Regions from separate parts of the Candidatus Villigracilis saccharophilus genome, predicted to be linked through region 1. Evidence: a T-box and tRNA genes for the amino acid it is inferred to sense, from the RefSeq annotation. Region 1 holds a T-box; the other holds one or more tRNA genes.
The links. The T-box of region 1 lies ahead of thrS (threonine--tRNA ligase). A T-box ahead of a tRNA ligase gene usually reads a tRNA of that ligase, here a tRNA-Thr.
Positions count from the first base shown of each region.

Region 2: it encodes a tRNA-Thr, which carries the amino acid that the T-box ahead of thrS (threonine--tRNA ligase) is inferred to sense. The anticodon was not compared.

Region 1 covers NZ_JADJSO010000083.1:1,430-15,096, forward strand. The annotation lists gene IPL17_RS26335 (hypothetical protein) at 1-389, shown strand, start outside; gene IPL17_RS26340 (hypothetical protein) at 386-1,009, shown strand; gene thrS (threonine--tRNA ligase) at 1,088-2,896, opposite strand; T-box leader at 2,993-3,214, opposite strand; tRNA gene IPL17_RS26350 (tRNA-Val) at 3,231-3,304, opposite strand; gene IPL17_RS26355 (endonuclease/exonuclease/phosphatase family protein) at 3,637-4,590, shown strand; gene IPL17_RS26360 (hypothetical protein) at 4,649-6,319, opposite strand; gene IPL17_RS26365 (hypothetical protein) at 6,329-6,775, opposite strand; gene IPL17_RS26370 (quinate 5-dehydrogenase) at 7,084-8,001, opposite strand; gene IPL17_RS26375 (cation diffusion facilitator family transporter) at 8,215-9,138, shown strand; gene IPL17_RS26380 (tetratricopeptide repeat protein) at 9,181-9,672, opposite strand; gene abc-f (ribosomal protection-like ABC-F family protein) at 9,698-11,698, opposite strand; gene IPL17_RS26390 (GNAT family N-acetyltransferase) at 11,795-12,325, opposite strand; gene IPL17_RS26395 (transposase) at 12,436-13,590, shown strand; partial or broken gene proC (pyrroline-5-carboxylate reductase) at 13,554-13,667, opposite strand, start outside.
Region 2 covers NZ_JADJSO010000075.1:7,491-24,223, reverse strand. The annotation lists gene IPL17_RS23725 (hypothetical protein) at 1-201, shown strand, start outside; gene IPL17_RS23720 (hypothetical protein) at 1,765-1,950, opposite strand; gene IPL17_RS23715 (hypothetical protein) at 2,052-2,390, opposite strand; gene IPL17_RS23710 (hypothetical protein) at 2,397-2,642, opposite strand; gene IPL17_RS23705 (hypothetical protein) at 2,624-2,854, opposite strand; gene IPL17_RS23700 (hypothetical protein) at 2,968-3,192, opposite strand; gene IPL17_RS23695 (hypothetical protein) at 3,202-3,363, opposite strand; gene IPL17_RS23690 (hypothetical protein) at 3,624-4,412, shown strand; gene IPL17_RS23685 (hypothetical protein) at 4,513-4,719, shown strand; gene IPL17_RS23680 (insulinase family protein) at 4,712-4,936, shown strand; gene IPL17_RS23675 (insulinase family protein) at 5,141-5,386, shown strand; gene IPL17_RS23670 (hypothetical protein) at 5,386-5,655, shown strand; gene IPL17_RS23665 (hypothetical protein) at 5,637-6,005, shown strand; gene IPL17_RS23660 (insulinase family protein) at 5,960-6,391, shown strand; gene IPL17_RS23655 (insulinase family protein) at 6,286-6,843, shown strand; gene acpS (holo-ACP synthase) at 6,929-7,297, shown strand; gene IPL17_RS23645 (NACHT domain-containing protein) at 7,780-8,295, opposite strand; gene IPL17_RS23640 (hypothetical protein) at 8,286-8,474, opposite strand; tRNA gene IPL17_RS23635 (tRNA-Thr) at 8,617-8,689, shown strand; tRNA gene IPL17_RS23630 (tRNA-Tyr) at 8,747-8,829, shown strand; tRNA gene IPL17_RS23625 (tRNA-Thr) at 8,860-8,932, shown strand; gene tuf (elongation factor Tu) at 8,982-10,181, shown strand; gene rpmG (50S ribosomal protein L33) at 10,204-10,374, shown strand; tRNA gene IPL17_RS23610 (tRNA-Trp) at 10,421-10,493, shown strand; gene secE (preprotein translocase subunit SecE) at 10,555-10,776, shown strand; gene nusG (transcription termination/antitermination protein NusG) at 10,795-11,493, shown strand; gene rplK (50S ribosomal protein L11) at 11,590-12,015, shown strand; gene rplA (50S ribosomal protein L1) at 12,066-12,779, shown strand; gene rplJ (50S ribosomal protein L10) at 12,992-13,522, shown strand; gene rplL (50S ribosomal protein L7/L12) at 13,599-13,979, shown strand; gene lexA (transcriptional repressor LexA) at 14,053-14,730, opposite strand; gene IPL17_RS23570 (magnesium transporter CorA family protein) at 14,727-15,719, opposite strand; gene IPL17_RS23565 (hypothetical protein) at 15,919-16,128, shown strand; gene IPL17_RS23560 (MFS transporter) at 16,151-16,733, shown strand, end outside.

The DNA of each region.
Region 1 (13,667 bases):
TGGTCAGGTTCGAGGGCGAAGTTCCCTCGGGCAACTTGATTGTGCAAGTCTCAAACCCGGTTGTGGTGATTTCTGGAAACTGGCAGATTCAATGGGGTGTGGAGAAACTCCCCGGTGATGAATCTCCCACGCCAGTGGCAGCGGATCAAATCTGCCTGACGCCTGATTCGTGGCAAGTGGCATTAGACAACTATCAAGCAGTTCCCCCCGAACTGAATGGCAGGCTGCTCGTCTATGGTGCGCTTAGCGATGATTGGCTCAACTACGATAATTACGGCAGTTTCATGGCGCGCCTTGATGGCAGTGAAAAACAGATCATCTCGCAGGGTGTTTATCCTCGCTTTCACCGGATGGAAGGTTTGTCGCTTTTGCCTGGGGTGAAGGTTTGAATCTTTTCGACTTCGCAAGCGGCGGACAAATTCACATCCCCAACACAACCACCGATGATAATGTCCCGGTCTGGTCACCGAATGGGACGAAGATCGCCTTCAGCAGTGGGAGTGACCTCAACTTGTACATCATCAATCCCGATGGCAGCGGACGTACTCAAGCCGTCAATGAGAATGGCGATGAGCAACTGGTGGATTGGACTGCCGATGGAACCGGCTTGATCTACGGCGTGAATGTGGAGGGCGGTATCTCCCTGCGAAAAGTGGATATCGCCAGCGGCGCGGTCACAGAAATTTTTGTTATCCCCAATCATCGCGCCTATGAAGATTTCGCCATCTCCCCCGATGGCAACCGCATCGCATATCATGCGCGCGAGAATCTCCAGGATGCGATTTACATTTCCAACCTCGACGGCTCCGACCGCAGGCTGTTTGCGCAAATGGGCAATTGGATCGTCACCGCGCCGTTCTGGTCACCGGATGGCAGCTGGCTGATCATCGTCATGCGCTCCACCGACCTCCCCGACCGCCCCACCGAACTCATGCTGGTCAACGTGAATGACTGCCGCATCCACCCCTTCCCCCTCAGCGTGGAATCGATCCACGGGTGGATTCCGTAAAGAGAAAAAATAAAACAGGCGGGGGAAAATCCTCCGCCTGTCCTTTTACGGTCTATCGTCCACCATCCATGGTCAGACTTACAACTCGCTTGCGCGTCTCGTGATCTTATCCTTCGCACGCGCTGTAAACTCAGCCAATGAAATATTGTTCTGCTGGCTTCCATCACGTACACGGAGCGACACTTGTCCAGCCTGCATTTCATTGTCACCGACCACGATCATATACGGAACCTTCATCAACTGCGCCTGACGGATTTTGGCGTTCATGCGCTGTGACGATTGATCTGCATGAACGCGGATTCCGCTTTCGCGTAATTGCTTCGCGATGTTTTCAGCATACTCATTCTGAGCATCCGTGATCGAGATGACACGCACCTGCTCGGGTGACAACCATACTGGGAAGTTGCCCGCGTAATGCTCGAGCAGGAATCCGACCATGCGCTCATGTGTGGAGAGCGGCGCACGGTGAATGCACAACGGAATTTCATCCACGCCTTCCTTGTTCGTGAACTTCAAGTCAAAACGTTCTGGTACGGCAAAGTCCACTTGATTCGTCATCAGCGAAAATTCGCGCCCGATGGCTGACCAAACTTGCACATCAATTTTTGGGCCGTAGAATGCAGCTTCGTCTTCGCGTTCCACGTATGGCACACCGCCGTTATCCATCGCGCGGCGCACCATCTCTTCGGTCTTGAGCCATAGGCGCTCGTTGTCCACATATTTTTTGCCCAGTCCCGCCTTGCTGTGCAGGGACAGGCGCATCACATACTTCTCGATCCCGAACAGTTCAAAATACTTACGATATAGCGCCACCACACCCATGAACTCCTGTTCGAATTGTTCCTCCGAGCAGTAGATGTGAGCATCGTTCATCTGCATCGAGCGGACGCGCATCAACCCAAAGAGTTCACCGGACTTCTCGTAACGGTAGCAGGTTCCGTATTCGGCGAGGCGAACGGGAAGATCCCGATAGGAACGTCCCTTCGAACCAAAAATTTTGTGATGCATTGGACAGTTCATTGGCTTGACGTAATACTTAACGCCTTCGATTTCCATCGGCGGATACATGCTCTCTGCATAATAAGGCAGGTGACCTGAACGCACAAAGAGATCTTCCTTTGTAAGAATCGGCGTTTTGACGCGCAAGTAGCCGGCCCTGTCTTCCATATCCTTGGCGAGTTTTTCGAGTTCCTCGATCATCACGCCGCCATTGGGCAGCCATAAAGGCAAACCCGGTCCGACCTCTTCATCGAAGATGAAGATTTCCAATTCCTTGCCCAGTTTGCGATGATCGCGTTTCTTGGCTTCTTCCAGTTGATTCAGATAATCCTTCAACTGATCCTTGGTTTCCCAGGCTGTGCCATAAATGCGTTGAAGCATCTTGTTGTTTTCATCGCCGCGCCAATACGCGCCTGCGATGGACATCAGCTTGAATGCATCCTGACGAATCTCTTTTGTGCTTTGCACATGTGGACCGCGGCAAAGGTCTGTGAAGGTATCCTGCTGATAAATGGAAATATCAGGCGGCCCATCCAGCGGATTGCCGTATTCATCCCTGCCGCCTTTCTCAAGGCCTTCGATCAATTCCAACTTGTAAGGCTGGTCGGCAAAAATCTTTTTCGCCTCCTCCGCGGAAATGACGGTCTTCTTGAATTCATGCTTGACCTGCACGATCTGCCGCATGCGTTTTTCGATCTGCTCCAGATCTTCAGGAGTGAGATTGCGCGGCAGGTCGAAGTCATAATAAAAGCCATTTTCCACAGGCGGGCCGATGGTCACTTTGCCATCCGGAAAGATCTCCAGAACAGCCTGCGCCATCACATGCGCCGCTGAGTGACGGATCTTATACAATTGTGTATCTTCATAACGTTCTGTTTGTAGTGCCATTTTCTACTCCTTTTAGACTCCAACGCATTCCAACGTTGACATCGGAAATCGATCGATTTCCGATGTCAACCACTTAAACAAAAAATTCTCACCCAATAACGGGGCGAGAATTTCATTCACGCGGTTCCACCCGATTTGAGTCTTGCAACTCATCTCTTAGGCTGATAACGGAGCCAACCGTTCCGCATAATCGCTATAAGCTTTCTGCCTCACGCTCTCAAGTGGTTTTCAGTGATCGTTTCTGGAAGACGCTCTCAACAATCGCACCTTCTCTCTGTCAGAACAACTACACCTACTCGTCTTGGTCCAAGCGTTTTATTAGATGATTTTCGAGTGGACGGAATAGGGCTCGAACCTACGACCTCTGCGATGTCAACGCAGTGCTCTAACCAACTGAGCTACCCGTCCAAAGAGTGGTCATTATACCGAGTGTGGCAAAAATTGACAATCCCTTTATTTGATCAAACTGATCGATCAAGCCAGGCTACTAAAGATGGACCACGCCGACGGAGGCTTATATTATCCCATCAAATAGATCCATGTGATATTATGCATGATCTTATGAGCCAAACAGCAAGTTGACCCGTATTTGTATTTCCTAAATCCAGCCGCTTTTTATAAAGTTCTGGCTGGCGAATCCAAAAAACTTTGCAAACAGCGGTAATCTTTTATAATAGGCCATCCCAAAGGGCGCAGACCGCTGCGTAAATAGCATACAGAGGAAATGAGGAGAAAAAAGTATGAGTTCAAATAATATTCAATCAAAGAGGCAGATCAGAAAAAGGATCTTGTTAGGGTTGTTCATCCCACTGACATTGATCATCATGCAAGCCTGCGGGACATCCAACAAGATCCCCGAAGGAGCAAGGATCATCGAGGATACCCCCACAAGGATTATCCCAACCACGACGCCTTACGTGACCGCGATCATCCCAGCCGCAGATTTTCTTACTGCAACCGCATCTGCTCTTCAAATCCATGAAGGCGCAGTTCGTTTTATGACCTACAATATCGAAGGCGGCGGATTGGAAAAGCTGCCCTTGATCACGTCCATTCTACAAGCCTACAACCCGGATGTTCTTGCGATCCAGGAGGCGAACGGCTGGCAGTTGAATGATTTCGAAATTGCCAATCAAGCTGCCAACGATCTTGGCATGGAGTATATTTCATGCCAGTCTGCTTCCCCAACGCTGGATAAGAACGGCAATACGTATGATGTGATACTTTTTTCAAAACTTGAAATAAAGGACTCAGAAACATATGCGGATGTGCAGAATTGTCTGATCCGCGCAGAAGTTGCCACTCCGGATGGAGGCTCGATCCAGGTGTTTGCCACACAGATCAATCCTAACTTTGATGAGGTTGGCTGTCAAAATGTTGAAAATCTGGTCAAGGTTGTTCAGCCTTTTGCGGAAAGTGCCGCCATTTTATTGGGCGATATGACCATGCCTCCTCCTGGCATTGAGTTGGGTTATCCCTTAAATCAAGTGGCGTGCCCGCCATTGCTCGAAGCAGCTGGCTGGTCATTTTTCACCGATGTCAGCAGGGTTGACCATATATGGACAACACAGCCAATGCTTGCGTTTCAGGCTTATAAACTTCCCAGTCCAAATAAGGAACCCCTCGTCACAAAGAATACTTTAAGGACGGCTTCAGATCACTCCCCGCTGGCTGTGGATTTTTACTTCCCCTGATCAAGCGGTTTGATACACATAAAAACATCCCATGCACCTTGTTGTGCTTGGGATGTTTTTATTCAACGCCGCAGCCAAGCACCCTTACGATCTGTGTGCCCGGCAGACGAAAGATCACTTCATACCATGTAGAACTTACCTGGAATAAATCCACTCTAAAACTTTGCGGTCTCGAACCGACATAGATATGCGTCACTTGCTGCCGGCAAAGGGATTGATATATTTCCTGTGATCCAAAATCCGTGAAATAAGGCAGGCTTGTCACTGCGCGTCCGCTTAATGGCACGACCCAAATTCCCGCATCTGTGCCGGTTCCCTGCATGGGGGCGCTGAATGCGTCAATGTTCAGGTCCGCGCCTGCAATGGCGACGCGCGCGTCATCGGGCAGATGCCGATCCATCCAATCCAAAGCGGCCCCGTCATCCCGGGCAACCAGTTGACAACAATCTGATGGGGAGAAGTTATAGCGGGTGAATGCGTTAAAAATAATGATCACAGCGAATAGAAGCATGGCAGCCTTGGACAGGCGCGAAGCCCCCACTCCGCCGAGGAATGCCAGCGGTAAAAACAGGATCATTTCCACAAGCGGCCTATCCAACAAGGTATATGCTTTTGCGATGGGGATCAATGACATTGCAAGTATTCCAAACATGGCGAGGAGCGAGAAAGATATCAGGCGGGAAAATAACCGGGCAGCAGAAACAGACAGCAGTATGACCAGAAGCGTAATCCAGATTCGGTACGGCTCAAAGACGGGGCCAAACGTTTGATTCTTATCCATCAACACGACAGCCATCCCCAGCACGGCCATGCCTATCGTGAGAAGCAGTTTTCGGTTATCGCGTACTTGATAAGACAATACCCATGCCGCGCCAAAGACTCCAAGCAAAATAATCGAACGGCTGTGGATTAGAGCTGATGTGAACAAGCTCAATGCAAGCAGCCATCGATTTTTTATAACAGCTATTCCGAGCGTAAATTGAATTAATAATAAGCTCAATAATGCCGGGTATTTGCCCCAATTAACTGCATGGGCCGGCATAAACCATCCGAAAGCCGCCAGCATAACCCCGAGGAATGCCGCCGCATGCGAGTTGACAGCGCGATGCACAAGAAAATAAAGAGGGAAGGGAATCGCCGCCAGAACAATCTGTCCAAACAACAGCATCACCTGTCCGAGATTCGCACGCGTTATGGATACAAATGCGGCAACAATAACATGATAGCCAACATGGTAATAAGACGCGGTCGGCCACATGAACTTGAAAGGTGACTGTATTTTCAGGAAATAATTGATAATGCGATAATGTTCGGCTGAGTCAAAATAGGAAGGCAGGATAATATTGGACACAAACCCAATCCGAATAAAAACAAAAATGAAAAACAGTAATAGAATGAAAATACATTTGAGTGAAACATCTTTCCAGACCGCATAAATAGCGAAACCGGCAGGCACAAGAATAAAAATTGCGGCTATGATGAAAAAAACAGTCTCTGGAACGACCGCTCGAAATAATAGCATCACAACGGAAAACAACAACACCGGCACAGGCCACCCGCCCATTGCCAGAGTGATCAATTCCATATCAGTAAAGTTTTGATCTGATATTTTTTTCAGAACTGCAAAGACCAAAATCATTCCCCAAAACACAAAGGCCAGAATGGCAAGGATCGTCCTCCAATTCTGGCCAATAACACTTAAGCTGTTGGCAAATAAATCAGCATTCACAAAAGCAAATCAAGGATTGGGATATGCCGTTATGGGTGTTGTTGTAACAGCGGTCTGGGTAGGACTGGGAATTGCTGTGGCGCCACTTAGCGGCGTCGCAATAATGGCAGTTGCGGGTGTTGCGGTAAGGTCGGTTATTGCCGGGACGCCGGCTGGCGTCCAAACTATAAAAGCCGCGACAACAACTTTTCCGCGAGCGAGCAGGGTATTATTTTCAACATCATAAACTTCAAGCTCAATGGATTCCCCCAGCGGTGTGCGCGGCCCTGTGCAATACACATTCAATGGGGTTGCGTCTGACGGGTAACAGGAATAATTATAGGAAATCCCTCGATTCAGCCCTTTGACGTGGAAAAGGGGATAATCATCCCAGTCAACTGGAAATTGATCGCCATTAGACCAGGATCGCTCGCTACAAATGTGATAATACAAAGCCCGCTTGGGTTCTGACCGCACAAAGTAATGTCTGATACAAGTGAATTGGTTTTATTTAGTCTTCCTCGAACAATAAAGACAATGATCAAAAGTGACACCAACAGGGTGCCCAGTATAATAAAAAGCCGTTTTCTTTCCATGTTTACCTCGTTAATTTAAATCTTCACTTTTCAAACAACGATCATCTCTGCAAAAATCACGGGGTTTGAAGAGGCGTGCGATGCAGTCAACAGAAATATAGACAATAAATTGTCTCATAATGAGCCATCTGCATATCTTATTCTATCATTTCCAATCGAAACCGATTTGGTAGGTTCAAACAAAGGACCTCAATTTAGCACTTCGATATTCGGCCGCATGGGGATACGATCGATAAGATCCATGAAATCAGCGTGGGTTACTTCAGATTGCGGTTTATCCATCAGCGCAAGCAGGGTTGCCTCCATGACGTTGGTACCAAAGCTGCGTCCTTCCAGCCGCGGCGTGACCGTGACCAAAATGTGCAGATTGCGTTTTTGCAGTTCATCCACATTTCTGGCTGTGGTTGTGTTCGTCACAACGATCTTCCCGGTCAGGTCATCGGGCATGTACTGGCGTATCTGTAAAAAGTCGCCTGCGATGACTTGCGCGCGCTGATAGTATTTTGTCCATTTGGGTTGCGGTGGTTTGTCCTGTTCCGACCCTAGCGGATAGAGCCACGCGAACGGTAGCTGCGTCACGACAGGCAATAACATACCTGCCAAGAGCCGGGCCGCGCCGATCGTTCTGATCGCAAAAGGCAGTCCGAGCGCGAACATAAAATCTCCAAAAGTGACGTTCAACCCGGCCTCCACCATGGCTTTGCCCATGCTGTATCTTTCCACAACGGTTGTGATCAATGCCGGCAGTCCTTTCAGGGATTTACCTTCCTGTTCATTCAAATACTTTTCAAGATATTCAAAGGCGCGTTTTTCCAGTATGCCTTTTACTCCATTTCCATCCCCGACCTTGCTGATCTTGATCGCATTGCGGATGCGTTTGACATCGCGAAAATAATAGCGTTGATCTTCGACTCCCAGATAGAATTCAACTCCGCCTGCGCCAAAGGCATCCACTTTGCCGTCCATGTCCCGGTAGCGCTGAATGGCTTTGTTGAAATCGCCATTTGTACCCTGTCGGGAAATTTCGCACTCCTGCCCGAGAAATGTGTGGCGGGTGGTGTGGTCGCGTGATGATGATCCCACGCTGATGGAAAGTATTTTTTTCACAGACATCTCCATGCGGATTGAGATGGGCTATTTTATCAACAATCCACATATCACAGAAAAATGGTTTCGTGACATTCATCCATTATAAAAATTCATGGTTGCAGGTATGATTTCACCTTCGGCGCCAGAATCTCAAAGTCGTAGCCGTGCCAAATCCCCAAAGCGGTCTAATTAAATTACGACAGGCAGCCTCATTAAAAAGTTGAGGAAACCATGTCTGCTACCCATACTCATAGTAATAATAAAGATCTAGCGCTAACCCGTTACGCGTGGCTCTCGATCAGCGCCGCGTTGATCACCATTGTCCTAAAAACAATCGCCTATCTATTGACAGGCTCGGTCGGCTTGTTGTCAGATGCGTTGGAAGCCATCGTCAATTTGGTCGGCGCGGTGATCGCGCTGAGTATGTTGATCATTGCCGCGTTGCCGCCGGATGACAGTCACATGTACGGACATAGCAAGGCGGAATATTTTGCCAGCAGTGCGGAAGGTGTGCTGATCTTAATCGCGGCCGGCGGCATTATTTGGACCGCCGTTGAAAGACTGCTAGCACCCAGGGAATTGGAGCAGCTCGGAATCGGTTTGGTGGTGTCCATGCTGGCATCACTGGTCAACCTGGTGGTGTCACGGATCTTGATCGCCACTGGAAAAAAACGCAACTCTATCACGCTCGAAGCGGACGGGCATCACCTGATGACCGATGTTTGGACTTCCGTGGTCGTGATCGGCGGTATCGGAGTTGTGGCGGTTACAAAATGGTATATTCTCGACCCGATCCTCGCCATTCTGGTAGCGCTTAACATCATTTGGACGGGTATTAAACTCTTAAAACGTTCCGTCGCAGGATTTATGGATGCCTCGCTGCCTGCGGAAGAACAAAAGCTTGTGGAAAATGTGATCGCCAGATATCAGGAGCGCGGCGTGCAGTTTCACGCCATCCGCACACGACAGTCTGCGGCCAGACGGTTCGTCTCTGTGCACATGCTTGTACCCGGTGATTGGAGCGTGCATGATGCGCATCACATTGCCGAGGATTTTGAAAGCGATGTGCGTAGTCAACTAAGTGACACGATCGTTCATACACATCTCGAACCGCTGGATGATGAAATTTCCATCAATGACATTAATGAGAAATAATTGATAAAAAAAAGCCAGAGAAGATCTCTGGCTTTTTTTTATTTAATCCCATTTTTTATTCAGGTCTTCCGCATAAAAAAGAATGGCGCGTTCATAATCTATTATTTTCTCATCTGAGGTTGTTTCTGCAAGGATCTTGATCAAAGAACTGACGGCCTCATGATGTTCACCCAGATTGTAGAGTGTCATCGCAAGAAATATTTTCATTTCATTTGCATCAGGGAATTGACCCAGCCCGGCTTGCAGTATCTTTTTTGATTCGGCATATTGTCCCAATGTGCGATAGGTACTGCCCAGCCCCAGATACGCTCCGCGCAGATCGTCCCCCGGCAGGTCGTTCTCGATCGCGGCCAGATAGTATGGGATGGCTTCCTTCTCCTGCCCAATGTAATCATACACACAGGCTGTTTTATATTGAACAACCGGGTTCGTGGGGAATTCTAAAGCAAGCCGTACCAGCAATTCACGCGCTTTCTCGTGCTGGTCTTTTGCGCGTAATTTATCAGCTTCGATAAGTGTAGATATCAAATCCATGGAGACTCCACTATGCCTTCTTGGGTTACTGCAAAGCTTCCCACTCAGCCAATTTCACATCCATCTCTTTTTGCACTCGATCATATTCCTTTGCCAGCCTGATGACTTCAGCGGCATCCCTGGGCGGGTTTGCCAACTTATCGCTGATCTCGCCAAGTTCTATTTCAAGTTTGGAGATCTTGTTTTCAAGCTCCTGCTTTTGCGCGTTCTTTTTTCTCTCTTCTTTGGAATTGGCTGGTTTTGCCTTGCGGGTGTCTGTCACAACAGGCGCTTCACGCTCAGCTTGAACCGCAGCCCGGCGAGCCAGATCCTTTTCACGTTCTTCCTTCAACTGGGAATAGATACCCTTGAAGATTACCAGATGGGATTCATCCGTGTCAATTTCCCAGATCTGGGTCGCGATGGCATCCACGAGATAACGGTCATGCGTGACGAGCAGGATCGTGCCCTGATAGTCATCCAGCACGGCTTCGAGGATTTCCTGCGAGGGGATATCCAAATGGTTGGTGGGTTCATCTAGCAATAGCAAGTTGGTATCTTGTAATGCGAGCTTGGCCAGCGCGAGACGTCCGCGCTCGCCGCCGGAGAGCATGGATACCATTTTGAAAGCGTCATCACCGGAGAAAAGATATTTGCCGAGATACTCACGCGCTTTTTGCGGCAGCCAGTTCGTCACACCGATGATCTCGTCGATCACGCTTTTCTTCGGGTCAAGGCTTTCGTGCGCCTGGGCAAAATACCCAATATGCAGACTCTCTCCCAAGGTCACCTCACCAGCTAACGGCGGGATCTGACCGAGGATCGTCTTTAGAAAAGTCGATTTGCCGGCGCCGTTTGGCCCGATCAATGCAGCACAGTCGCCGCGTCTCAAATCTATGTTTGGAGATGAGAATAAAAATTTATCGGAGAATCCAACTTTGAGGTTTTCAGTGCGGATGACCATGTCACCGGAGCGCGCGGCTTGCGCGAGGCGTAGATGCAAATTGGGCAGCTGGCGCACAGGCGACTGCAGGGCGTTGATGCGGCGTCCCGCTTCCTCGACGCTGAGAATGGAAGTGGTGACGGAAATTTCGCCGGCGGTCTCGCTCCACTTTTGTTTGAGCGCGGCTTCCATGCCGATCTGTTCGATGGCTTGAATGATGCGCGAGAGGCGCTTGAGTTTGCCTTTGGCTTGCAATACATTTTGTCCCGCCACATTTTTGCGGATGTATTCCATTTCCTTTTGCAGCTTTTCCTTTTCGCTGTCGAACACTTCCTGACGGCGCGCCATGCGTTCGGCGCGTTGTTTTAAATATGCGCTGTAATTGCCGCGATAGGTTTCGGTTGCGCCGGGGAACATTTCCAAAATTACGTTACTGGCTTTATCCAAAAAGAAACGGTCATGCGAAATGATGATGGCCGCGCCTTCCCATTGACTCAAATATCCTTCGAGCCATTCGACGGCGGCGATGTCGAGATGATTGGTGGGCTCATCGAGCAGGAGCAGGTCGGGGTCTTCGAGCAGCAGGCGTGCGAGAAATCCGCGCGTGCGCTGTCCGCCCGAGAGATGATCAAGGTCAAGTTGATAATCTTCCTCGCTGAATCCCAGGCCCGTCAACACCTGACGAATTTTGGTGGTGTAGGTGTAGCCGCCACGCCGCTCGAATTCCTCCTGCAATTTTCCGTAGCGTTCCATCACTTCTTCAGCTTGCGCAGGATCAGACATCAATCCTTCAAGGCGGTGCAATTCTTCCTGTTCTGCTTTGAAATGGTCGAAGACGGATTCGCAAGCCGTCCAGATGGTTCCCGTCATTTGGAAATCTGCTTCCTGCGACAGATACCCGATTCGGACTCCGCGTGTGCGGGATACTGCTCCCGAGGTGGGTTCGTCCACGCCGACGAGGATGCGCATGAGCGTGGTTTTGCCGATCCCGTTCGGTCCGACAATGGCCATGCGCGCGCCTTTGACCACGGAGAAGGATACCCCGCTGAAAATATCAGTGGGGCCGTATGATTTTGCGAGTGAACTTACAGTGAGGAGTGACATAATTTTCCAACTACCAGATTTGAACGCCCCGTATTATAAGCGAAAGGGATTGGTTGTTGCCCTTTAAGAATCGCGGACTTAAGTCCGTGATTCAAATTATTTCACAATCGCATAAATATAACTATCCCGCGGTTCATCGCTGATATTCGGATGAATAATGTATTTTCGTAACAGCCCTTCTCGCAGCATCCCAACTTTTTCCATCACGCGCTGGGATGCGATATTGTCCACACCTGTTGTAGCATAAACTCTGTAAATGTTAGATTGTTGGAAAGCCCAATCAATAATGGCTCGGACGGTTTCGGTCATGTAACCCCTGCCTTGATATGCTCTGCTCATAACATATCCCAGTTCCATCCTGTGACCTTCAATGCGCAATTCGATCTTTCCGATCAAGTCGTCATTTTTTAATGCGATCATGAAAAGAAAGCGGACATCACCCTCCCACGCGCTGATCGCCCTTGCCAGCATGGATTCGGTCTGCCCGATATTTTCATGCGGACGCCAGGTGAGGAAATGGGTCACTTCGGGGTCTTGCACCCAGCCTGCAAAGACAGCGGGCGCATCATCTATGCGCGGTTTGCGCAGAATGAGACGTTCGGTTTCGATTTTTTCAAGCGGTTTCATCGAGACCTCAGGGAGAACCCCCCGCCCTTGGGCGTGGGGAGGGATAGCTGCTGGCGATTCTCTTTCGCCATAGCATTGTCAATATATTGAAGATGCGGTACAATCCAGTTATGAAACTGATCGCTCAAGTAAAACTCCTGCCTACGCCCGAACAGGCACAGGCACTTCGCAAAACTTTGGAAGTGGCAAACGCCGCCTGTAACTACATCAGCGATCAGGCCTGGGAGAGTCAGACCTTTCGGCAATTTCCGCTTCACAAACTGACCTATTATTCCGTGAAGGAAATCTTTGACCTGACCGCGCAGATGGTTGTCCGCGCAATTTCCAAAGTCGCTGACGCCTACAAGCTGGACAGAAAAGCCAAACGGACTTTCAAACCGCATGGCGCGATCGCTTTCGATAATCGCATCCTGACCTATAAACTGGACAGGATGGAGTTGAATATCTGGACAGTGGCAGGCAGACAAAAGATGTCTTTTGCCTGCGGCAAGCGCCAGCTTGAATTGCTCAAAGGCCAACATGGGGAAAGCGATCTTTGCATGGTCAAAGGCAGGTTCTACCTGATGGTAGCTTGCGATGTGGAGACACCCAAGCCAATTGACGTTGAAGGGGTTCTTGGAATTGATCTCGGGATTGTGAACATCGCCTCGGACAGTGACGGTGGCGGGTTTAGCGGAGCATCGATTGAGGAGCATCGCCGAAAGTTTGAGCATCGCCGCCGCAACCTGCAACGTAACGGTTCGAAGTCTGCCAGACGAAAACTCAAAAAGATTTCCGGCAAGCAGGCACGTTTCCAAAAAATAACCAACCACACGATCAGCAAGGCGATCGTACAAATTGCGTATGACACCCATCGCGCGATTGCCCTCGAAGAATTGGGGGGTATCCGTGAACGGGTAACGGTAAGACGCAAGCAGAGAGCGAGACATGCCAACTGGTCGTTTTTCCAACTGAGACAATACATTAGCTACAAGGCGGAGCGAATGGGAGTTCCTGTGATCTTTGTGGATCCAAGGAACACTTCGCGCACCTGCCCCGAATGTGGTTGTGTTGATAAGGCGAATCGAAAAACTCAAAGTATTTTCCTGTGTGTCCAATGTGGATTCTCTGCGCCAGCGGACACGAACGCGTCTCGAAATATTCGGGACAGGGCAGTTGTAAACCTGCCGTTGATCTCAGCCCTGACCGGGCTAGGGATAAAAGCCTCCGCCTTTTGGTGTGAGGATGTTTACTTCTCTTCATCGTCATTCACATCCGCGATATGACCAGGCTTCTCCTTGCCCAATTCCAGCGAGCGTTGATAGGCAGCCCACACCGCGCGTGAAATCGCAGTGCGGAAACC
Region 2 (16,733 bases), on a different contig from region 1:
TTCCTGCGCTTGGCTTTTGGCTGTGGTCCCCGCGGACAAGCCGGATTTTCAAGCCTGATAGCCGTCTTTATCTTTCTTCAAACATTCTATTCGGCAAACATCTGGCTATTGGACACAGCAAATGAATTAAGGCCGCTGTTGCACATAGGTCTGGCTGTTGAAGAACAGTTCTATATTCTCTTCCGTATTTTTTGGTATTGATGTCGCTTTACCGCAAACGCTGGATTTCGGCTCGTTTATGATCATTGCGGCAATCAGCCTGCTGCACAATGGGGGCTTACAACGAGCGAGGCGGCCTTTATCTTCTGCCAACCGAGGCTTGGGGTGGCAATTGTGCTGGACTCTCTTATTATTTTCTTTATCGTGAACAGATCTCCAAACGTCCTTTCACAAAAAAGATTAAGTGAAGTAATGTCGCTGGTTGGACTGTCGATGATCGTATATGCGGTTATTGTTTTGATGAAAAACCCCTTTCCCAGGCTTATGCTGCTGCTGCCAACCTTGGGAAACTGACTGATTATTCTCTTTTCTTCGTCAAAAAAACATTGACAGGCCGCTTGTTGAGTGCAAACCGCTTGTAGACCATTGGAATGATCAGCTATAGCGCTTATCTTTGGCACCAGCAGTTATTTGCGTTTGCCGGATACCGAAGCATTTTTGAACTGGTCGAACTTAGCCTCTCAGCCTCTGCTCTTCTCTCGTTTATGCTTGCTTGTTTAAGCTGGCGGTTTGTAGAGCAGCCTTTTAGAATAAAATCGTTTTTGACAGACCGCCATATTTTTATTTCCCTGATCGGTTCTGCCTATTAATTTTAGTTGGATTTTTGGGGTTTCTATCCAGGGGTTTGGAGTCGGCTTACTGATAATCAAAAAGAGAAATTATGGCATTTGAAAAATATGCAACAAAGGAAATCTACCGTGAAGAGAGACTCCTGTCTTCTTAATAGGAGGAACAAAAATTCAGACTTTGGGTAGAATGTTTTTATCCCGAACAGGCGGCCAAATCGGCTTAGAATTTAGGGAGACTTTCTCATGCGGCAGCCTTGAATCGTTCGGTATGAGAAAATCATCCCGCCGTGGCGCAACTGACCATCATGTGTGTGCCGTTAATGTGGCTGCAGTTCGATTTCCCGCCCAAACTGTCAGGATAATAATAATGGTGCATTAGACAAAATTGAGCAATTAAAACCTCAGAAGGTTATCTTACATGCCAACTGGAGTGCGCCATTGGATCAGATCCAAAAGCGGGTTTGGATCAAGCCTTATTGGAGACAGTATCACTAATTAACTTGTTACGATCACCCTCATCACAAATAGTGATTGTAGGTGGTGTGTGCCCAAATGGAAACCAGAGACTTTTGCCCAAGGTTGCTTAGTTCATGTAGAATTAAACGACGAGGCCTTTGTCTATTCCAATCTTTGCGATGAAGGTAAAGAAAACGGATGTCATCCTTTACGACGTGGCAAATGAAAAACCATGTTTTATTCATATCACTTTTAGATATATTCTGTCTGAAAATAATTGCCTGTCATCCATGTGCTGGAAAATAAATACGAGCCATTTGCATGGGACTATGGGCATCTTAAGCAAAATCAGCCTCCATTATTGTCTCTCAAAAAGTACTTGAATTATCAGGAAATAGGTAATAGATTAGACTGAATGTAAGTAAAATAAAGCCTTATTGACAACTTGGTTTTGAGTCCCCAAAAATGATGCTAGTTATCGTTTTAATGGCGGTAAGCGGTGATCTTAAGCTCCGAGATATTATTTCCGTGTATGTACCATCGTCAACAGTGGAGTCCATCTCTTGTTGACGATTTTCAATTTGCGCTCAGCAAGATACTTATCTAAGGCATTCAAACCAAAATCTGTGTTTGGATGTCCCCAGCGGAAGAAGGCATCGAAGACTTTGATGTCCACGCATGGGTTCTTCGAGGAAGAGACTGCCATTTGGTTTCAGCACCGCGTGATTTCATCAATGGCTTTCCGCCAGTTGGGAATAGATGCAGAACCCCGAAGATGATAACCAAATCCTTGCTTGGGGAGAATTCTTACGCTGTTTCGATCAATTCCATTGCTTCCAGCATTTCTTCATTGCTGGAGAACTTGAATTCCACAAGTCCGCGTTTCTTGGCTTCTTCCGCCTCGATCGCTTCAAGCCGTTTGATGTCGTCTTTCATGATGACGGGTTTGTTCAACCCTCGCATCTTTTCGATCACATCGTCCATGCTGGCGTTGGCGGGTGTCTTGGTCTGTAGATAATCCCAAACGGCTCTGGCTGCGTTTGTCCCACTCCTGCGTGCATACCCAACCAAGCCTTCGCTGGCCTTGCGCGACCATCCGCCGACGAAAACGCTTTCAATCGTGGACTCATAAGAAATGCCTTCCACAGGGAATCACGGCTCTTTATTTTTGATGAACTCGTTCCACTCGGTCGGCAGGCCAAAGTTCACATCCACCTTATCGCCGATGGCGAAGATGACCGTGTCCACATCGAGGTGACGTTTTGACGCCGGTTCCCTTGGCGCTGATCTTGCCCTCTTTTTCAACGAGATATTATCTTCCACTTCCAGTTGGGTCAGCGCGCCATTCTCTCCGAACATGGCAGTGGGGAGGCAAGAAATCAAAATGAAACTTTGCATTGGCGGGTCTTGGGATCTGCCTTCGCGAAAGCATCCAACACTTTTGCCGCCCCAATTTCGAGGTTTTGATTGACCGCTTGCGCAACCAGCTGAACGCGATCCATTTCATTTTCGAATTCATCCATATCCAAATATGAGATCAGATGCTTCATCTCTTCCTTGGTGAAGTTGACCTCATTGGGTCCGCGCCGCAACGACAGCGATGACCTCATCCACTTTTTTTGCACATTGATAAGATGCCGAGCGATATCCACCATCACATTACCCGCGCCGATGATGGCGCAGCGTTTTCAAAACGAAAATTCTTTTGGCTGAAAGGCGGAAGTTATTGTAGCGCGTACACAACTTCCTTGGCGTGATACACGCCTTCAAGTTCTTCGCCGGGCAGGCCGAGCCATTTGGTTCCCTGCGCGCCTGCGCTAACAAGCACGGCGTCAAAGCCCAGTCCGCGCAATTCATCAAGCGTGATGTCGCCATTATTTCCGATCACGATATTGCCAAAATATTCAAGATTTGGGTTTTCCATCGCGCCGCGGAATTGCTTGCGCAACTTCCTTCATCATATGCTTTTCAGGGTAAATGCCGTACTCCGCCAATCCGCCGGGTTTAATATCACGGTTAAAGAGCGCCACCCGAACACCTGGTTCGCCAATTCGCGCGCGCCAAATAAACCCGCTGGGCCTGCTCCGATCACTGCAACACAATAATTTTGTTCACTCACTTATTACCTCCGTAAATTCAGACAAAAACGGTGTATTATATTGGGAATTATCCAATCAGCAAGTCATTAAACTGAGTTCTATCATGCTTTATAATTACTCCATTGCCCTATTAGTCGAAAAATCCTGCAAAAAGTTATTCGCGGTCACATTAGACTTTTGTGAGAGATCCTTGAAAATCAAAATAGTGGTCTGGTGGTATCTGTGCTAATATTAACCTTAAGTCATTATTGAGCATGATTTTTTCCAAACAGGAGTCTCCATGAACACTGAACCCAAACAAGATCCCAGAGTTCGCATGCGGAATATGTTGAATGGCCAGTCTGCAATTAATCGTCTTCCCAAAAAAAAGATCGACACGCAATCTACTATTTCAGCGCAGGTGCAAGATGTTGCGAATGTGACGCCTGTAAGAAAAGATTTGACACATCCGGCAGATATAGAATCTGTTCCTGTTAAAGAAAAACGTAAATATAACTTTGGGCCTCCTTTTTGGACGATTGCGAGCATCCTTTCTCTTACCATCAATTTGGCAGTGGCCGTTGTCCTGTTTTTGGCCTGGACCAACCTTCCGTCCCTAATGTTAATGGTGTTAAAAAGCGTGACAGATATGGGCACAGGTTTGTTGGGAGGTCTATATACAAATTTCGAAAAAATGGATCGAGCTCACATCACACGGACCATTCCAGTCCAAACTACGATCCCCGTCAAATTTGATCTTGCGTTAAATCAACAAACAAATGTGGTCTTGAGTCAGGACGTGACGATCAGCAATGCGCTTGTCACAGTGCAGACCGGTGGTTTGAATATCACCAGAGCATTGGCAACCATTGTGCTACCGCAGGGAACGAACCTTCCCATTGTGCTAAACTTGACCGTTCCAGTAGACACCACCGTGCCCGTCTCGTTGAATGTGGATGTGGATATTCCATTGAATGAAACGCAGCTGCACGATCCGTTCGTTGGTTTGCGTAATGTGGTCGAGCCATATTACTGCATGATCAATCCGGGCGCGATCAATTTGGATGCAAATCAATTTGTAAATAATTAATCTGACATTGAACTGATCATCCCGCAGGTTCTGAAAATTTACTTCGACTTGCGATGTTTCCCATGAAAAACATTACTTTAGAAGGATTTTCTGGAGATAAATGGCAAACAAGATTACACAGGTTGTCTTAAAGAATGGCATGAAGGTCATGCTCAAAGAGATCCACACCGCGCCTATCATTTCATCCTGGGTGTGGTATCGGGTCGGTTCAAAAGATGAGCCGACGGGAAGAACCGGTATTTCCTGGACTGGACTGAACACATGCAATTTAAAGGGGACAAAAAATTCCCGCGAAGGTTTTGGATAAGTCCATCTCACGCGAGGGCGGTCGCTGGAACGCCTCCACCTCGCATGATTCCACGCGTTATTTTGAGACCATGCCGGCTGACAAGATCGATCTCGCCTTGCGTCTTGAATCTGACCGTATGGTGAATAGTATCTATAATAAGAAGGAAGTTGAATCGGAACGCACGGTCATCATCTCTGAGCGTGAGGGGGCGAGAACGAGCCGATGTTTCGTCTGACCGAAGCGGTTCAAAACACAGCCTTTCATGTACACCATATCACCATGAGATTATCGGCGACATGGCAGATCTGCATACCATCACACGAGATGATCTATATGAACATTATCGTACATATTATGTCCCGAACAACGCTGTGCTGTGTATGGCGGGCGACTTTGAGACCAAATCAATGCTGAAGCGTGTCAGGAATTGTTTGAGCCTATGGATTATTTTCCTCTGCAGGTTCTGGATAGCCTGCTTGGCGGTGCCAATGGGTTATCTTATAAAACTTCGCGTTTTTACCGCGCATTAGTGGACAAGGAATATGCGGTGGATGTATCCGGCTGGTCTGAAGCAACGATCGATCCTTATCTGTATCGCATCACCATCACCAACCACCCAAAACGCAAACCCGAAGAAGCATTGGCAGCGCTGGATGCAGAGATAAAAATATTCAGGATGTTTTAGTGCCCAGCGATGAGATTAAACGCGCGGTAAAACAGGCGCGGGCAGTCTTTGCTTACGGGAGCGAGAATATCACCAATCAGGCTTTTTGGATGGGGTATGTGGAAATGTTCTCATCGTATGAATGGTTTACTTCCTATCTGGATAAGCTGGCAAAGGTTACACCGCTGGATGTTCAGCGGGTGGCGCAGAAATATCTTCAACCTAAAAGCCGCGTGATTGGCACTACATCCCGAAAGGCGCGGAGGCATAAATGGCAAAGCGTATTCTGAGATCAGTAAAACCATCCCTGCCCGGTCCGGACGATATTTACCGTGTAACACTTTCCAATGGCATCACCGTTCTTGCGCGCTCCAGTTTTGACAGTCCTTCCATCAGTATGAGCGGATATCTGCCCGCAGGGGCGATCTTTGAAAGTGACGCGAAGCTCGGTCTCGCGGATTTTGTTGCTTCCTCGTTGATGCGCGGTACACAAACGCGGCATTTGACGCGATCTACAACGAACTGGAATCTGTCGGCGCGCGCATGGGGTTTGATTCAGGCGTACATAACACAAGTTTTGGTGGCCGCGCACTTGTGGAAGATCTCCCGCTTTTGCTTGGTCTTTTGGCTGAATCATTGACAACGCCCACTTTCCCTGCAGATGAAGTAGAGAAACTGCGAGCCCAATTATTGACCGGTCTCGCGATCCGTGCTCAGGATACAATGGACCTTGCGTCAATGGCCTTTGAACGGATGTTGTTTGAAAATCACCCGTACGGCAGGCCTAGTGATGGGTTTATCGAAACGATCCAATCCATAACGCGAAAGGATATGCAGGAATTTCACCGCCTCCACTTCGGACCGAAAGGCATGGTCGTTGCCATCGTGGGGCGATCGAGCCTGAAAAAGCTGTTGAAGAGATGGAGCGCGTCCTCGGGAATTGGCATGTTCCAGGTCAGGCTGGAAAGCAGGAATTACCTCCGCACAAGTCGGTTAAGAAAACGGTCAAACATCATCACACGATAGCGGGCAAGTCACAATCCGATCTGGTGATCGGCATGATCGGTCCGCGCCGTATGGATCCTGAATTTTTATCCGCGTCTTTGGGGAATTCGGTGCTGGGGCAGTTTGGCATGATGGGGCGCATTGGGGATGTGGTGCGTGAGAAGTCCGGGCTCGCTTATTACGCATCCTCAAGTCTGAACTCCGGGACGGGTCCCGGAAGCTGGGAAGTCAACGCGGGGGTGAATCCGAAGAACTTAAAGAAGGCGATCAGTTTGATCGAAAACGAGCTGCGCCGATTTGTAAAAAGCGGTGTGACAAAGGCGGAACTTGCGGATAGCCAGACGAATTACATTGGACGCTTGCCGCTGTCTCTTGAGTCGAATGGCGGTGTTGCCAGTGCAATATTGAATATTGAACGGTATAACCTTGGGCTGGATTATTATCAGCGCTATGAAGGTTTGGTGAAAACGTGACTCGCGCTGATGTGCTCGAGACCGCCCGAAAATATATAAACCCAGACTGCCTGGTCATTTCAACAGCGGGTCCATAACCTAATTTATGAATCTTTCCACCGGGGTTGACCTTGTTGAGGTTGCGCGTATTCGTGATGCGATCGATCGTCATGGGGAACGATTTGTTGCGCGCATTTTCACTGAACTGGAACAGCAGGATTGCAAAGGCAGGTTGGAATCTCTGGCTGCAAGGTTCGCGGCAAAAGAAGCGGTCGCCAAAGCTTTGGGCTGCGGAATTGGCGATGTGAGCTGGCTTGAGATAGAAGTGGTCGGTGACGAGAATCACGCGCCGCATTTGTACCTGCATGGAGCGGGTCAGAACCTGGCGATGAAACTGGGTCTGTCAAATTGGTCGGTGAGTTTGAGCCATACGGCGACGCATGCGATTGCATTTGTTGTGGCAATTGGGGAGTAGTAAAAAAATCCGCGCACTTGTTTGGCGGGCATTGTCCGATGATCATGCAATATCGTAATTAAAATAAGAACATCCTGCGAATACTGGTCGCAGGATGTTAGCTGAAACAAGAGAGATCTGGAATCCTAAGATCAACTCTCTTTTATTTTTGATCTTCAATGCCGATCCATAGGTGTCCGGGCATGATTGGTTGGAAAGGGCGGATGGTGAGTTTGCCCAATTGAAATTGTCTTTGACCGCTATCCAGCATGCTTGGATGAACAAGGCAGATATCCGGGGTACCCCAAATTTCTTTTTATAATACTCCATGGCTTTTGGATCTTTACACTCAAAGTAGTCTTAGGATCATTATCAAACCATAACATTCCAGTGTGCATGATGTTTTTCCTTTTATTGATCCAGGACGGAATCCAGAAACTCAGCCAGTTACTTCCTTCCCGCATGACAAATTGCGAGCCGGCAGTCAGGTCATTGAGGTTTTGTTAGAACCGCCTGTCAGTAAATTTGGACTCGGTTGAATCAAATATCCTTCCAAATAACCGGGTGCGGAAGAATTCCAGCCAAAGGTTGATATGCCTTGCGCGGCTTGGATTGATCGTGACGATCGGCCATACCCGGCGGCTGGGTCCGCGCAGTAAAAGCCAGCGCAAACTTTGTTCGGCTTGTTGATTTAGTTTTGTTAAGGCTTCCAGATCATCTATCAGAAGCAATACGGATTGTTGATCCCCTTTGTTGTTATGCGCCCAGGTCACAAGCGAGTACAATAGGTCTTGTGTTGTTGGGTCTTGTGTAGAGTAAATGCCCGCGTTGTTCTGTTTTGAATAAATGTCATCCCATTCCTTTGGATATTGGGTGATGACACTGTATTGAACGTCCGAAGGCGAATGCATCTGCTCAGTGGCAGTGGCTATGGCTTGCAGGAGCGTGGTTTTTCCACTGGCCTGATCTCCGCTAATGAGAATGGGACCTGGGATGGGATCGTATAGATTTAATAGCACGGGCAATCCATCTTCTGCGAGGCCGAGGAATACCGCTTCCGGGGGCAGGGGGATGCGTTCGCAATGACCGATCTTAAATTAGGTAGACCAGGCGCGGGCGGAGTGTGATGCGCTTGTTCTTCTTCGGCAAGTTCAGCTAATGCATCGATCATCAAGGAAAATTGATTGAGTTTGCTCATATTAGAACACCTGTTCTAATATTACTTCCAACAGTTTTTCTTGTCAAGGTTTGAGTTTTTATTTATTTGGATATTAATAATGATAGCGTGTTTATCTTGACGCTGGGCGTTGTTTTGGTATAATCCGCCTGCTTAATCACTTGCCGACGTAGCTCAATTGGCAGAGCACCCGCCTTGTAAGCGGGAGGTTACGAGTTCAATTCTCGTCGTCGGCTCTGCGGTTGTTGACTGTAGAAGTTGTCGGTTGGTGATCAGCAAAAATAATTTATCCCGGGCGGTTACCCAAGTGGCCAAAGGGGACTGACTGTAAATCAGTTGTCAGAAGACTTCGGAGGTTCGAATCCTTCACCGCCCACTACCGAAAGATTTTCGGTCAGCACGTTAAGCCCTCATAGCTCAGTTGGCAGAGCACACCCTTGGTAAGGGTGAGGTCACGAGTTCGAGTCTCGTTGAGGGCTCAGTTGCTGAAAAGCATTCTTGTCTAATATATAAAAAGGAGTTATTCAAATGGCGAAGGTAAAATTTGACCGCAGCAAACCGCATCTGAATGTAGGGACCATGGGTCACATTGATCATGGGAAAACGACATTGACAGCGGCGATCACCAAAGTAGCCGGATTTTCAGGGCAGGCTGACTTCCGTGCGTACGATCAAATTGATAACGCACCGGAAGAAAAAGCGCGCGGGATCACGATCAACATCGCGCACGTGGAATACCAAACAGACAAGCGCCATTACGCGCATGTGGACATGCCAGGTCATCGTGACTATATCAAGAACATGATCACGGGAGCGGCGCAGGTGGATGGAGCCATTCTCGTAGTGGCCGCACCCGATGGTCCGATGCCCCAGACCCGCGAGCACGTTCTGCTAGCCCGTCAGGTGGAAGTCCCATCCATCGTCATCTTCCTGAACAAAGTGGATATGATGGACGACCCCGAGTTGCTCGAACTGGTGGAACTGGAACTGCGTGAACTGCTGACCGCCCAGGGCTTCCCCGGCGACACGACACCGATCGTGCGCGGATCAGCTAAACTGGCATTGGAAAGCACCAGCATGGATAAGAATGCACCCGAATATGCATGTATCCATGAGTTGTTGCGAGTGGTGGATGAGTACATCCCCGAGCCGAAACGCGATACCGACAAGCCGTTCATGATGTCAGTGGAAGACGTATTCTCGATCAAGGGACGCGGAACGGTGGTAACCGGACGTATCGACCGCGGCATCATCAAGATCGGGGAACCGATCGAGATCATCGGGCTGCGTGAAACGAAGAGCACCGTCTGTACGGGCGTGGAAATGTTCCACAAGCAGTTGGATGAAGGCATGGCCGGAGACAACGTGGGCTTGTTGCTGCGCGGAATTGAACGAGAAGATGTGGAGCGAGGTCAAGTGTTGGCCAAGCCGAAATCGATCACACCGCACAAGAAGTTTTTGGCGGAAGTGTACGTGTTGAAGAAGGAAGAAGGCGGACGCCACAAAGCGTTCTTTAGCGGCTACCGACCGCAGTTCTACATCCGCACGATGGATGTAACGGGCGACATCACGCTGCCGGAAGGCGTGGAGATGGTGATGCCCGGAGACAACGTCAACCTGACGGTTGAGTTGATTGTTCCTGTTGCGCTTGAACAGGGTTCCAAGTTCGCCATTCGTGAAGGCGGTCTGACCGTCGGCGCGGGTGTCGTTACCAAGATCATTGAATAAAAAGAAAGCAAGGTAGTAAAAGATGGCTTCCAAGAAAAAAGATGTCCGCCCCGTGATTACGCTCCAGTGCAATGACTGCAAAGAGCGCAATTACACCACTGAGAAGAATCGTCGTAATGATCCCAATCGGTTGGAGTTCAACAAATACTGCTCTCGCTGCCGTAAGCACACACAGCACCGCGAGACCAAGTAGTAGATGATATAGAAATGGTGGGGTATAATCTACCCCACCAATATTTAGGCCAGTGGCTCAATTGGCAGAGCACTCGTCTCCAACACGAGCGGTTGTGGGTTCGATTCCTACCTGGCCTGCCTGTGGCAAACGCCGCGTTATGCGGCGTTTTAGCCGTAAAAATTAAGAAGGAGTATTGCCTTGGCTGAGAAAGAGAAGAAGAAAGTCAAGAAAAGCGAAAACGCCATCCAGCGTTATTTCCGTGAGACCACGGGTGAACTTCGCAAAGTAAGCTGGCCGACCATGCCTGAAGCAAGACGCCTTACGTGGCTTGTTCTTGTGGTGATGGTGATCGTAGGTGCATTTCTTGCAACTATCGATCTTCTATCCAGCAACTTGATGAATTTGATTTTAGGTATTTAATTTCGAATTGAGGATCTGATGGATTTACCGGAACCACAAGAGCAGTTAGAACAGGAACCGATGGGTGAACAGGCCGAGGAGCAGTCCGCTCCTGCGGATGTAGCTCCTGTCGCTTCTTCTTCGAGACGGAAGCCTGCCCGTCGTTCCGAGACGCAGATTCCCGCCGATCTGCCTTCTGTTGAAGTGACAGTCGAAGGTCCCGCCTGGTATGTGATTCACTGTTATTCAGGATATGAGAATAAGGTGCGTCATAATCTTGAGCAGCGTATTGAAACCATGGGTATGAAAGACAAGATCTTTGATGTGGTCATCCCGACTCAGGAAGAGATCGAAGTCAAGGATGGCAAGCGTAAAACGGTGGAACGCCACATCTTCCCGGGATATGTGCTTGTGAATCTCGCCCTTTCGGAAGAATCCTGGTATGTGGTCCGCAATACCCCAGGTGTAACCGGCTTCGTTGGGATGGGAAACAACCCGACACCATTACGCCCTGAAGAAGTGGCTCAGATCGTGAAGCGTATGGAAGCTGAAGCGCCCACAGTCAAGGTCACCTTCAAGGTGGGTGAGCGGGTGCGTATCGTGGATGGGCCGTTCAATGATTTCCGTGGCATGGTCTCTGAGATCGATATGGAGCGCACAAAGGTACGCGTGATGGTGAGCTTCTTCGGACGTGAAACACCTGTTGAGTTGGACTTCTTGCAAGTAGAAAAAGCGTAGAAAGAATTTATTAGACAGTAGCAGACCAACTCAGGTCTGATGCGGTGGGAGGGTCTCCCAAATGACCCGCTAAAACCACAAAGGAGTTAAGTCAAAATGGCAAAGAAATTAAAGGCAATCGTTCGTCTTCAGCTCGAAGCTGGCAAGGCCAATCCTGCGCCTCCCGTCGGCCCCGCGCTCGCAAGTCATGGTATTAATATCATGGCATTCTGCAAGGAGTACAATGCTCGCACATCCAATCGTCCTGGCGAGACGCTTCCGGCGGAAATAACAATTTACACCGATGGTTCATTCACTTTTGTGCTTCGTACATCGCCCGCGGCGGTATTACTTCGCAAGGCTGCCAAGGTTGAGAAGGGCTCCGGCGTGCCGAATAAAGACAAGGTCGGCAAGGTAACCCGTGCTCAGGTGAAGGAAATCGCTGAGTTGAAGATGAAAGATCTGAACGCGATTGACATGGAAGGCGCGATGAAGCAGATCGAAGGCACCGCCCGTTCCATGGGCATTACAATCACCGAATAATTTTGTGGGAGGACGGCTTTAGGCTGTCCGTTTGTACCACGGAGGATAAAATGGCAAAACACGGAAAGAAATATACGGCGGCTGCCGCCAAAGTTGATATTGACAAGGTTTACTCTGCCAAGGAGGCGATTACGCTTGCCAAGGAAACCTCGATCACAAAATTTGATTCAACAGTTGAAGTTCACATGCGCACATCACTTGACTCACGTCAGGCTGATCAACAGTTGCGCGATGTGGTTGTGCTTCCGCACGGACTTGGCAAGACAGTGCGAGTGCTTGTCTTTGCAACTGGCGAAGGTGCCGTCGCGGCCCGTGCCGCTGGTGCTGACCTCGTTGCGGATGACGATGAGACCATGAAGAAGATCGAAGGTGGCATGTTGGATTTTGATGTGGCGATCTCCACACCTGATGCGATGGGTAAGGTGGGACGCCTGGGCCGTGTACTGGGTCCGCGCGGTCTCATGCCTAATCCGAAGGCTGGTACCGTGGTGCCGGCGTCAGATATGGAACGTGCCATTAGAGAAGCCAAAGCAGGTCGTGTGGAATTCCGTCTGGACAAGACCAATAATATCCATGTTTCGATCGGCAAAGTTTCTTTTGAAGTCAATAAGTTGATCGAGAATTATGCGGCATTGATGGATGGCGTGAACAAGGCTCGTCCTTCAGGTGCGAAGGGTAACTTCATCAAACGCATTACGGTAACAACGACCATGGGTCCTGGCATGAAGATGGATCCCAACGAACATATGGATGGTGCCGAGTAGCAGTACTCGTTAAATCATTAAAACCACTTCGCCGTTGAAGGCGGGTGTCCCACAATTTTGGGACTTAATTTCCTGCTCAGGTGGAGACTGATAGCAATTTGCAACGCGCAAGCGTTGATTCCCTTCCGGGAGTTCCCCTCATGGGGGACTGCGAAAAGTCTTTGCCTGTGTAAGTGGCAAAGACTTTTTAATTGAAAGGAGGTGAATACCCTTTGGCAATTTCTAAACAACGCAAGGAAGAAGTACAGGCCCTGTATGAAGACTGGGTCAAGCGTAGTGAAGCTGTGATCCTTGTGGAATACAGCGGCGCGAAAATGAAGAACATCGATGCGATCCGCGCGAAGATCCGTGATACCGGCGGTGAATTCCACATCGTGAAGAATACGCTTGTCCGCCGTGTTTTTGCGGCTCAAGGCATGCAAGTTCCCGCGGACTATCTCGTGAAGTCCACGGCGATCTCATTCGCTTTCAAAGATCCAGCACTTACCGCGAAAGCATTGACTGAGGCAACAAAAGGCAATGAGTTCGTAAAGGTAAAGGGCGGTATGATGGGTGGCAAGTCCTTAAGCCCTGTTCAGGTGAAGGCGCTTTCTGAGATGCCCCCGCTGCCGGTTATGCGTGCAACATTACTTGGCGTTTTGCAGGCTCCTGCCGGCAAACTCGTCCGCACACTCGCGGAACCAGCACGTGGTCTCGCGGCTGTCATCAAAGCTCATGCGGAACAAACACCCGCGGCGGCATAATTTTGAACTGTGCGGCGCCGCAGGCGTACCGCAATAAACCTAACCTATATTATTACTTAGCAAGGAGTGCTAAACAATGTCTGAAAAGCTCGCAAAACTCGTGGAAGAACTTTCCACACTCTCCGTCCTTGAGGCGGCTGATCTCGTAAAAATGCTTGAAGAGAAGTGGGGCGTTTCCGCCGCCGCTCCTGTCGCGATGGCTGTTGCCGGTGGCGCTGCCGTCGCTGCTGAACCTGTGGAAGAGAAGACCGAGTTCGATGTGGTCATCAAGGATCCAGGCGCCAAGAAGATCGATGTCATCAAAGTCATTCGTCAATTGACCAGCCTCGGCCTCGGCGAAGCCAAGACCCTCGCTGAAACCGCTGGCGGCAAGATCCTCACCGGCGTTGGCAAAGATGCCGCCATGGATGCCAAGAAGAAACTTGACGAAGCTGGCGCTAACATCGTTATCGAATAGTTTTTAAGAAATCAGCACAAAAAAAGACGACTCGCAAGGGTCGTCTTTTTTTGTGCTTGGCTACTTTTTTTATTTAATTGAGTCTTTCTACTTTGCGAATGACCATGACCACTTTACCTTTGATCTCCAGCGCTTCGTTCTTGTTAATGAAGATCGGCTCCATGGTTGGATTGGCGGGCTGCAGGCGGAATCTGTCCTTTTCCTTGAAGAAGAACTTTAGTGTTGTTTCATTGCGATCGTTCAGCCAAACCGCAACCATGTCCCCGTTTCGAGCCTCCTGGGTGGGTTTGAGGATGACGATGTCGCCATCATTAACCATGGCGTCGATCATTGATTCTCCCTGTACCTTCAGGGCAAATAACTCCTTGCCCTTTTCCTTGGATGGCAGGAGCGATGTCGCAATTTCAACAGAGTCGTCTGCTGTGAAAGAAGGGAAGTCCGAGTTTGTAGGGACTTGGATCGGTTCACCCGCTTGAATTACACCGGCAAGCGGAACTCGGAACATGTCACCAAGCGGGGTATTGCCGGTTAACCGCATGCCGCGTGAAATCTTCCGGTCGCGTTCGAGGTGGCCGTTTTTTTCCAGTTGATCAAGATAATAATTAACGACTGAGGTTGATGAAATATCACAATGCACACCAATCTCACGGATTGAAGGTGGGTGCTTGTGTTCGCGCTGATAACTTGCTATGAAATCAAGGATCTTCTGGTGGCGTTCGCCTAATCCCTTGCTTTTTCTAACCATCATCATGTTATTCTCCTCACGAGCATTCTTCGCTCATTTGTGCTACAAATGATACTCGAACGCTTGTTCTGTGTCAAGGATTTGATGATATCGAAATCAAGGGCTATACCCAGGTCTGTCGGCGCATCCACAGGATCATTAGGACTGGAGATAGAATTGTCAGGCTTAGCATCCCATAAAAGACAAATGGTGTTAATGTTTTCATGACATCGTTTAGTACTGTTGTTGATTACAGACAGGTAGGTGTCCAAGGCGCCGCTGACGAGATCCCTTAAGCTTTCATTGACATCATGCAAACGGACAAGATGGTCGTAAATATCGCGGTAAAAAATTCGGTCTTTCTCATCGATGACCTGATAATCGTCACGCGCCATTTTGTTGAGTACCTCGCGCTGTGGGAGCAGAATACGCCGCATGGCAAGCAGGACGCGTTTGAGTGTGAACAGACGGGCGAGTGTTTGCGAGCTGGGGCTATCAAAAACCTGGTCTTCAATAAAATCAATTTCTTCATCTATCTTTTCGATGATCGGCATGTAATTCATGACAGTGGCATCAATGATCTTGTAAAGCAAATGATCTGGCCCGTCTTTTGCGTAGCGCGGGTCGCGCTGGCACATATCCCAGGTTTCATCAATGGAGGCAACCGGGTTATCGTGATGCGTTATGACGTAGTTGCTCCCAAGGAAAATATCCAGCTCATCAATTTCCGTATCCCATGGATCGGTATTGTTTACAAGGTGCATGTAGTTCAGGACAATATAAAGATAGTCGCCCCAATCATCGATCTTTGGAGCGTGCGTTTCTTGTAAAGCGTCGTCAATGGCCAGGTGGTGGAACTTAAAGCTTTCTAGGATGGGCAGGGCAGATTCGGGCGGTTCAGCGATGAAGTCCACCCAGAGCAAACCCTGTTTGTTGCGGATAAGGCGCGGAAATTCCTGTGGGGAGATATTTGTGCGGGTGGGCTTACCGGGCGAGAAAAATATAGAGCGAATCATTGAAAAACCTCCAAATTCGTGGAAATATTGATTTTATGGAATCAATATCAATATTTTTAAAAACAATATTGATATTATTGATTTGTGTATTGACAAAATTAAAAATATGGATATAATATTAATAGAAATAAGGAACAGGCTTTAATAATTTTGCCTTTAGCAGCGTTTTTCCTCTTTTTGTTTGAAATGGAGAAGTATCATGAATAATTTTCATCCTGAAAGCTTATTAATGGTGGCGAAGCAGAAAACTCAAGAAGAAGTCGATAATTGCCTGGCCTGGAAGCGCTCGCAGGGCTTTTCTGCCAGACGCTTACTGTTTGCACTTGGCGCCTGGATGGTTGTCAGCGGTCAAAAATTGCAAGCACTAAATGCTGACGCAACCAAATCAGTTGAGGTTTTCGCAAGATAAATTTTGAAGACGCGAGCTTAAAATGTTCCTGCAAAATATCATCCAAAGAATAACCAATCTCTACAACGAATATCCGCGCACGTTTTGGACCGTGATCGCCATCACTTTTATTGATCGCATTGGCGGCTCGTTGCTCTTCCCATTCTTTGCGCTCTATATTACCAGTAAATTTAATGTTGGGATGACGGATGTTGGCGTACTCTTTGCGGCTTTTTCAGTTTCCAGTTTTGCCGGCTCCGCCATTGGAGGTGCGCTCACTGACCGCTTCGGACGCAAGGGCATCATCATGTTTGGACTGATCGCCTCCTCCTTTAGCACCGTGGCGATGGGGCTGATCGACTCCTTCCAGGTTTTCTTCTTTCTGGCGCTCTTTGTTGGCATCTTGACCGATGTCGCTGGACCTGCCCATCAAGCCATGATCGCAGATATTCTTCCTGAAGAAAAACGGGCGGATGGGTACGGGATCTTGCGTGTGGCATTCAACTTGTCTGTCGTGATTGGTCCCGCGATTGGCGGATTGCTTGCGTCTCGTTCCTACCTTTTACTGTTTCTGTCCGACGCAGTCATTTCCCTGTTGACCGTGATTCTGATCGCCATCTTCCTGC